Regions from separate parts of the Xanthobacter wiegelii genome, predicted to be linked through region 2. Evidence: riboswitches for the same ligand, from Rfam matches in the RefSeq annotation. Region 2 holds a riboswitch; each other region holds the start of a gene.
What was found. A riboswitch is a leader RNA that binds a small molecule or an ion and turns the genes downstream of it on or off. The one in region 2 is predicted to bind cobalamin.
Positions count from the first base shown of each region.

Region 1: linked by a shared signal. The riboswitch ahead of V5F63_RS16470 (TonB-dependent receptor plug domain-containing protein) and the one ahead of V5F63_RS12255 (energy-coupling factor ABC transporter permease) in region 2 are both predicted to bind cobalamin.
Region 3: linked by a shared signal. The riboswitch ahead of V5F63_RS17120 (DUF1636 family protein) and the one ahead of V5F63_RS12255 (energy-coupling factor ABC transporter permease) in region 2 are both predicted to bind cobalamin.

Region 1 is NZ_CM195529.1:3,535,213-3,537,465, forward strand. Features, by position in the region: gene V5F63_RS16470 (TonB-dependent receptor plug domain-containing protein) at 1-832, opposite strand, end outside; cobalamin riboswitch at 939-1,136, opposite strand; gene V5F63_RS16475 (ABC transporter substrate-binding protein) at 1,466-2,253, shown strand, end outside.
Region 2 is NZ_CM195529.1:2,646,361-2,648,613, reverse strand. Features, by position in the region: gene V5F63_RS12265 (hypothetical protein) at 1-258, shown strand, start outside; gene V5F63_RS12260 (copper chaperone PCu(A)C) at 405-899, shown strand; cobalamin riboswitch at 1,002-1,245, shown strand; gene V5F63_RS12255 (energy-coupling factor ABC transporter permease) at 1,282-1,965, shown strand; gene V5F63_RS12250 (aldo/keto reductase) at 2,131-2,253, shown strand, end outside.
Region 3 is NZ_CM195529.1:3,677,522-3,679,774, forward strand. Features, by position in the region: gene cobW (cobalamin biosynthesis protein CobW) at 1-470, opposite strand, end outside; gene V5F63_RS17120 (DUF1636 family protein) at 467-937, opposite strand; cobalamin riboswitch at 1,009-1,209, opposite strand; gene V5F63_RS17125 (arsenate-mycothiol transferase ArsC) at 1,336-1,797, opposite strand; gene V5F63_RS17130 (UPF0262 family protein) at 1,804-2,253, opposite strand, start outside.

The DNA of each region.
Region 1 (2,253 bases), 890 kb from region 2:
GCGGGGGAAAAGTATCCGGCGTGAAGGCGAGGCTGGTGTCGATGTAGCGCGCGACGAAATTCACCGCGAGCGTCTCGGTGGCCTGCCAGTCGAGCCGGGTGGAGTAGGTCCAGTTGTCATAGGCATTGGGATTGCGCGGCCAGAAGGGCGGGGCAATGTTCTGCGGCGTCACCGGAATATCGGTGGAGGAGAAGTGGGTGACGTTGAACGAATAGGCCAGCTTCTCGGTGGAGCCGGTGAGGCTCGCATACTGGTTGAACGTGCCGAGCGCGCCGCCCTCCACATAGGCCGACACCTTGGGCGGCCCCTCGCCCTTCTTGGTGGTGATGGAGATGACGCCGCCGATGGCGTCCGAGCCGTAGAGGCCGGATTGCGGGCCGCGGAGCACCTCCACGCGTTCGAGATCGGAGGCGAGCAGCTTGCCGAAATCGAACGCGCCGTTGGTGGCGGCCGGATTGCCGGCGTCGATGCCGTCGATCAGCACCTTCACATGGTTGGAATTGGTGCCCCGGATGAACACCGAGGTGGTGCCCCCCGGCCCGCCGGTCTGCACCACGTTGAGACCGGGCAGGGATTGCAGAACGTCCGGCAAGGTGCGCTGCTGGTTGCGGGCGATGTCCTGCTCGGTGACGATGCTGACCGAACTCGCCACCTCGGTCTCGGGGGTGGGAATGCCGGTGGCGCTGACCACCAGTTCCGGCAGGTCGCCGGCATTCTGGTCGTCTGCATTCAGATTTTGGGTCTGGGCGAGCGCGGAGGGAACGCAGGCAAGAGCCAGCAGGGCCGCGGCCGGCAGCGCGCGGCGGGATCGGAACGGGAAAAGGGACGGCATGAGGAACTCGACGGCACGGGTGGTCCGTCACCGCGAACGAGGCATGCCCGGCCCTATCGGACCGGGACAAAACCGCCATCAGGAGAACCCCGCCCGATGTGCTCGCGCGTGACCACGGCTGACGGCAGGTCTCCTGGCTCGCGGGTCGCCGCCCTTGTGCCGCCTTCCCAGGCCTTGCGACCCAGTGGCTGATGGCAGAGGACTCGCCGCTTACAGTTGCGGGGGCAGCCGCGGCATATCCGGCAAGGCCGGAGCACCGCGTTCCCTTTTGATCCCTTGCGGGAACCGTCGCCACGACCATAGGCGGGGGCGGTCCCTCGCGTCAACGAATCCTTCGCATCTGCAAAAACTTGAACGCAACTGCGGAAAGACCTCGCGCAACCGCGAGCGTAGCGATCACATCTTGCGCTTTGCTTCACCAAACGCGTGGTCCGAAACCACCACCGCGCCGCAAATTCTGCATGCGACTGCCTGCAAAAACGGCACCAGCAAAGGCTCGACCCTCCTTCCGCTAGGTTATGGTAGCGCACGGTTCTCAATTCGCTTAAACGATTGAGAGCCGCCCCGTCCTGCGGGAGGGTGGGCACTACTAAAGTATAATAACCGAATAATCGGACACACAGGGAGTAGAAGATGCGACTGAGGAGCATGGTCGCGGCTTTGGCCGCAGGCGTTGCCGTTTTCGGGCTTGCCTTTTCCGGCGCAGCCTACGCCGCCGACCCCATCAAAATCGGACTCACCGGCCCCTTCACCGGCGGCTCGTCCTCCATGGGCGTGAGCATGCGCGACGGCGTGAAGCTCGCCGTGGATGAGGTGAACAAGGCCGGCGGCGTACTGGGCCGTCCCCTCCAGCTCGTCGAGCGTGACGACGAGGCCAAGAACGAGGTGGGCGTGCAGATCGCCCAGGAGCTCATCAACAAGGAAGGCGTCGTCGCCACCCTCGGCTACATCAACACCGGCGTGGCGCTGGCCTCCCAGCGCTTCTATCAGGAAGCCGAGATTCCGGTGATCAACAACGTGGCCACCGGCACCCTCATCTCCAAGCAGTTCGTGCCGCCGGACAACAAGAACAACTACATCTTCCGCACCTCCGCCAACGACGCCATCCAGAGCGCCATGATCGCCGACGAGGCGGTGAAGCGGCAGGGCTTCAAGAAGCCGGCCATCCTCGCCGACTCGACCAATTACGGCCAGCTCGGCCGCGCCGACCTCGTGAAGGCCCTCGCCACCATGGGCGTGAAGCCGGTCGCCGAAGAGAAGTTCAACATCGGCGACACCGACATGACCGCGCAGCTGCTGCGCGCCAAGGAGGCCGGCGCCGACGTGGTGCTGACCTACGCCATCGGCCCCGAACTGGCGCAGATCGCCAACGGCATGGCCAAGCTCGGCTGGAAGGTGCCCATGATCGGCTCGTGGACGCT
Region 2 (2,253 bases):
ACCGATGGCAGCGTCCTGTGCATCGGCACGGCCGACGGGCAGGGTGGCGATCCGTCCATGCCGCGGGCGGACCATTCCGTCTGCTGCGCCTTATGCGCCGGCCATTCTCCAGCCCCGTTGCTGCCCGCCGTCGCCGGGGCGGGGATGCCGGTTGCTTCGGATCATCGACCGGGCGCCCTTCCGCTCGCCGGCATCGAGGGGACGGGCCGTGACCGGCGCGAGCCGCGTTCGTCCCAGGGACCGCCGCTGGCTGGCTGACGCTGTCTCGCGTCCTTTCCTTTAGCCGTTATGGGTCTCCGCGCACCCCGATGCGCTGGCACCGCGCCGCGCGCGATCCCTTTCATCCAGCCCTTCACTCCATCCCGCCGAGCGGCAGCAGCCCCCGGCGCCATGCAGGAGCACACATGTCCATCTTTCACCTCACCCGCCGCACCATCATCGCCGCCGCCATCGCCACCGCGGCGCTGGCCGGCGCCGCCGTCGCGCATGACTTCAAGGCCGGGTCCCTGCAGATCGACCATCCATGGTCGCGCGCCACGCCCGGCGGCGCCACCGTCGCCGGCGGCTATCTCGTGGTGAAGAACACGGGAACCGCCCCCGACCGCCTCGTCGCCGCCACCGCGCCCTTCGCCGGGCGCGTGGAAATCCACGAAATGAGCATGAAGGACGGCGTGATGGTGATGCGCCCCCTGCCGGACGGTCTCGCCATTCCGGCCGGGGGCAGCCTCGAGCTGAAGCCCGGCGGCTACCACATCATGTTCCTCGACCTGAAGGCCCCGCTGAAGGAGGGCACGCTGGTGGACGGCACGCTGACCTTCGAGAAGGCGGGCACCGTCCCTGTTCAGTTCAAGGTGGAGGGCATGGGCGCTCAGGGCGGCGGCGCCCACTCCAGCCACTGACGCGGAGCTTCCCGCCCCGAGCGGCAGGATGCGCGCCCGGCGAAGGCCACGGCGCGCGTCCCACTGCTACGGGATTGCTTGACAGGGCGGCGGCGTTCGGTGCCTGCTGCGCTTGCGAACGGTGCTCCGGCTGCCTCGGCATCCGGAGTGAAACGGGAATGGGGTAGGGCGGGATTGCGCGGAGAATCATCCGCGAGATCCGGCCGAAGCCTCAACCGCCCCCGCGACTGTAAGCGGCGAGCGATCTTCCAGCATGCCACTGGCCACAGCCCTTCGGGCCGGCCGGGAAGGCGGGGGTGAGCGTAGACCCGCGAGTCAGGAGACCGGCCGGTCGCATGATGAACCCCTCGGGCCGTCGGGTGAGACGGCAACGGAGACGAACATGCATATCGAACCCGGACTCGTGGACGGGGCCAAGATCGGCCTCAGCTATGTCACGGCGGCCGCCGCCGGCGGCTACGCCCTCAAGCTTGCCTATGAGGCGGCGCGTGAGCGCGGCGTCCTCTCGCTGGCGGGCCGCACCCTCGCCACCACCGCCCTCGTCTTCTCCTTCTTCGAGGTTCTGCCGCACTATCCGGTGGGTGTCTCGGAAGTGCACCTCATCCTCGGCTCGACCCTGTTCCTGATGTTCGGCGCGGCTCCGGCGGCCCTTGGCCTCGCCTTCGGCCTGCTCGTCCAGGGCCTGTTCTTCGCGCCGTTCGACCTGCCCCAGTACGGCATGAACGTGACCACGCTGCTGGTGCCGCTGTTCGGCGTCGCCGCCGTCGCGCGCCGCATCGTCGCGCCGGGCACGCCCTACGTAGAGCTGAAGTACGGCCAGGCGCTCGCCCTCTCCACCACCTATCAGGCCGGCATCGTCGGCTGGGTGGCGTTCTGGGCCATCTATGGCCAGGGCTTCGCGGCGGAGAACGTCGCGTCGGTGGCGACGTTCGGCGGCGCGTACCTGCTCGTCATCATCGTCGAGCCGCTTGTGGACCTCGCTGTCCTCGCCGCCGCCAAGGCGCTGCATGGTGCCTTCAAGGGCGGCAGCCCGCTGCTGGAGCGCCGGCTCTACGACGCGGCCTGATCGCGTTTTTTTAGAGAGAAGACGAACGCCGGCGGTGCTCCCGCTGGCGTTCTGCGTTTCGGGGCGGGGGCCAAGACGGTCGGAGCACTCTCTGGACCGCGCTCACGCAGCCGCTATGGTCGCCCCAAAACGGCCAGCGGCCAGTTGAATGCCAAGGAACCGGCAATGAGCAAGACCGTGACCCTTCCCAGCGGCGAGACGGTGCCCGCCCTCGGCCAGGGCACCTGGTACATGGGCGAGCGCTCCACCGCCCGCGTCGCGGAGGCGAACGCGCTCCGGCGCGGGATC
Region 3 (2,253 bases), 1.0 Mb from region 2:
CCGGCCCTTTGCGCATCGAGCGCGGCGAGATCGGGCGCGACGCGGCCTTCGGCCAGCGCCGGGCCATCCACCACGGCGATCACGCCATCCACCGTCACCCGGCCCTTGATGGCCGGCCACTGGAAGGCCTGCACCAGGGGCTTGGGCAAAGCGAGGCCGGAGGTCTCGATGAGAATGTGGTCCACTCTCGGCGCGCGGGCGAGGATCTGGTCCAGCGCCGGCACGAAATCATCCGCCACGGTGCAGCAGAGGCAGCCGTTGGCGAGTTCCACGATGCTGGTCTCGTCGCAGCTCTCGATGCCGCAGCCCTTCAGGATTTCGCCGTCGATGCCCACGTCACCGAACTCGTTGACGATGACCGCGAGGCGCTTGCCGCCGGCATTCTCGAGCACATGGCGGATCAGCGTCGTCTTCCCGGCGCCGAGGAAGCCGGTGACGATGGTGCAGGGCACGCGGGCGAGCGAGGTCATCGGGTCTCCTTGGGAAGGGAAAGCGGGGGAATGCGCGCGACCATGCCGCGCTTGAGCTCGTCCGGCCGGCCGCGCCATGGCATCAGGCCGTCCTGCGAGCCGGCGAGAAGCGCAGCGCCGGCGAGAAGGTCGGCGGCGCTGTCGGGGGAAAGGTCGCCGAACACATAGGTCCAGCCGTCGCGGCGGACCATGGCGGCGGACAGCGCGCGCTTGCAATTGGCGAGGCAAGAGACGCCCACGACCGCGACGCCGTCGGAGACGGTGGCCGCACAGGCGGAGGCGAGGAGGCGCGCGCCGTCGCGCTCGGCGTCGGGCGGGGCGTCGTTGCCGGGGGCGCGGCAGGTCGTGCAGATGAGGAGGGTGACGGCGGGAGCGGTATCGCGCGCGGCTTCAGGCGCGCAGCCGGATTCCAGGCTTTCAGCGCCCGGCTCGGGTGACGTGCTGTCGGGAATCGCGCTGCGCTCCACCGGCCGGTCCACGGGTGCGAGCGCCCACGCGTGCGGGCTCGAAGGGACGCAGAACCGGAGCACCCCGCCCGGCGCGGACCTCGTCGAAGGCAGGTCTCCTGGCTCGCGGATCACCGCCCCTGCCGCCTTCCCGGATAACTCCAGTGGCGTCTGGCAGGGGCTCACCGCCGACAGTTGCGGGGGCAGCCGCGGCATTGGAGGGTATTCACCTCCGCACCGCATTCCCTTTTTCGCCCGTGTGGGAACACGGGACCTTCGACGCCGCCACTAAAGGCAGGGCGGGCGGGATTGTCAAATGAGGGACGGGAACCACGTTCGCACGTCGGACAGCAACGGCGCAGCCGGAGCGGCAGCCGTGCACCGGGCGCGCGGCGGTTCATCGGCCGGGCACCGCGCCTCTAGATCTGCCGGAACCGCGCCCGGATTCGCCGTTCCAGCTCGTCGCGCACCTGCCGGTAGGCGTCGAGGCGCTGCTCGCGGTTGCCGCCTTCGCCGGTGGGGTCTGGGGTGGGCCAATATTCCACCTTGAGGGCGTTGGTGCGGGTCAGCTCCAGCGCGCGGTGGTGGGCGTCGGGGGAGAGGGAGATGGCGAGGTCGAAATTCAGCCCCTCATACTCTTCCAGATCCTCGACGCTCTGCGGCCTGTGCTTCTTCACGTCGAGGCCGATCTCCTCCATCACCGCTGTGACGAAGGGATCGGCATCGCCGGCGATCACCCCGGCCGAGCCCACATAGACGGATTTGCCGAACAGATGCCGGGCGAGCGCGGACGCCATCACCGAGCGCACCACGTTCTGTCCGCACATGAAGAGAACCGATTGCGGCCGCGCTGAGCGCTGGGGCGCCGCAGGGGGCTCCATCGTCGCTCAGCCTTTCCAGTGCAGGGCGCAGATGAGCGTGAACAGGCGGCGGGCGGTGTCGAAATCCACCACCACCTTGCCGTCCAGGCGCTCCTGCAACAGCGTCGATCCCTCGTTGTGCAGGCCCCGCCGGCCCATGTCGATGGCCTCGATCTGGCTCGGCGAGGCGGTGCGGATGGCGTTGTAATAGCTCTCGCAGACCAGGAAATAGTCCTTCACCACCTTGCGGAAGGGGGTGAGAGAGAGGTGGTGCTGCACCACCTGATCGCCGCTCTCGCGCTTGACGTCCAGCACGAGGCGGTTGTCGGCGAGCGAGATGACGAGGCGGTAAGGCCCCTCCCCCGGATCGCCGCAGGGCATGAAGCTGTTGTCCTCGATGAGGTCCCAGATGGCGGTCGCGCGCTCGTGCTCGATGTCCGGGCTGCCGGCGTGGCCGATGGAGGCGTCGTCGAGGGT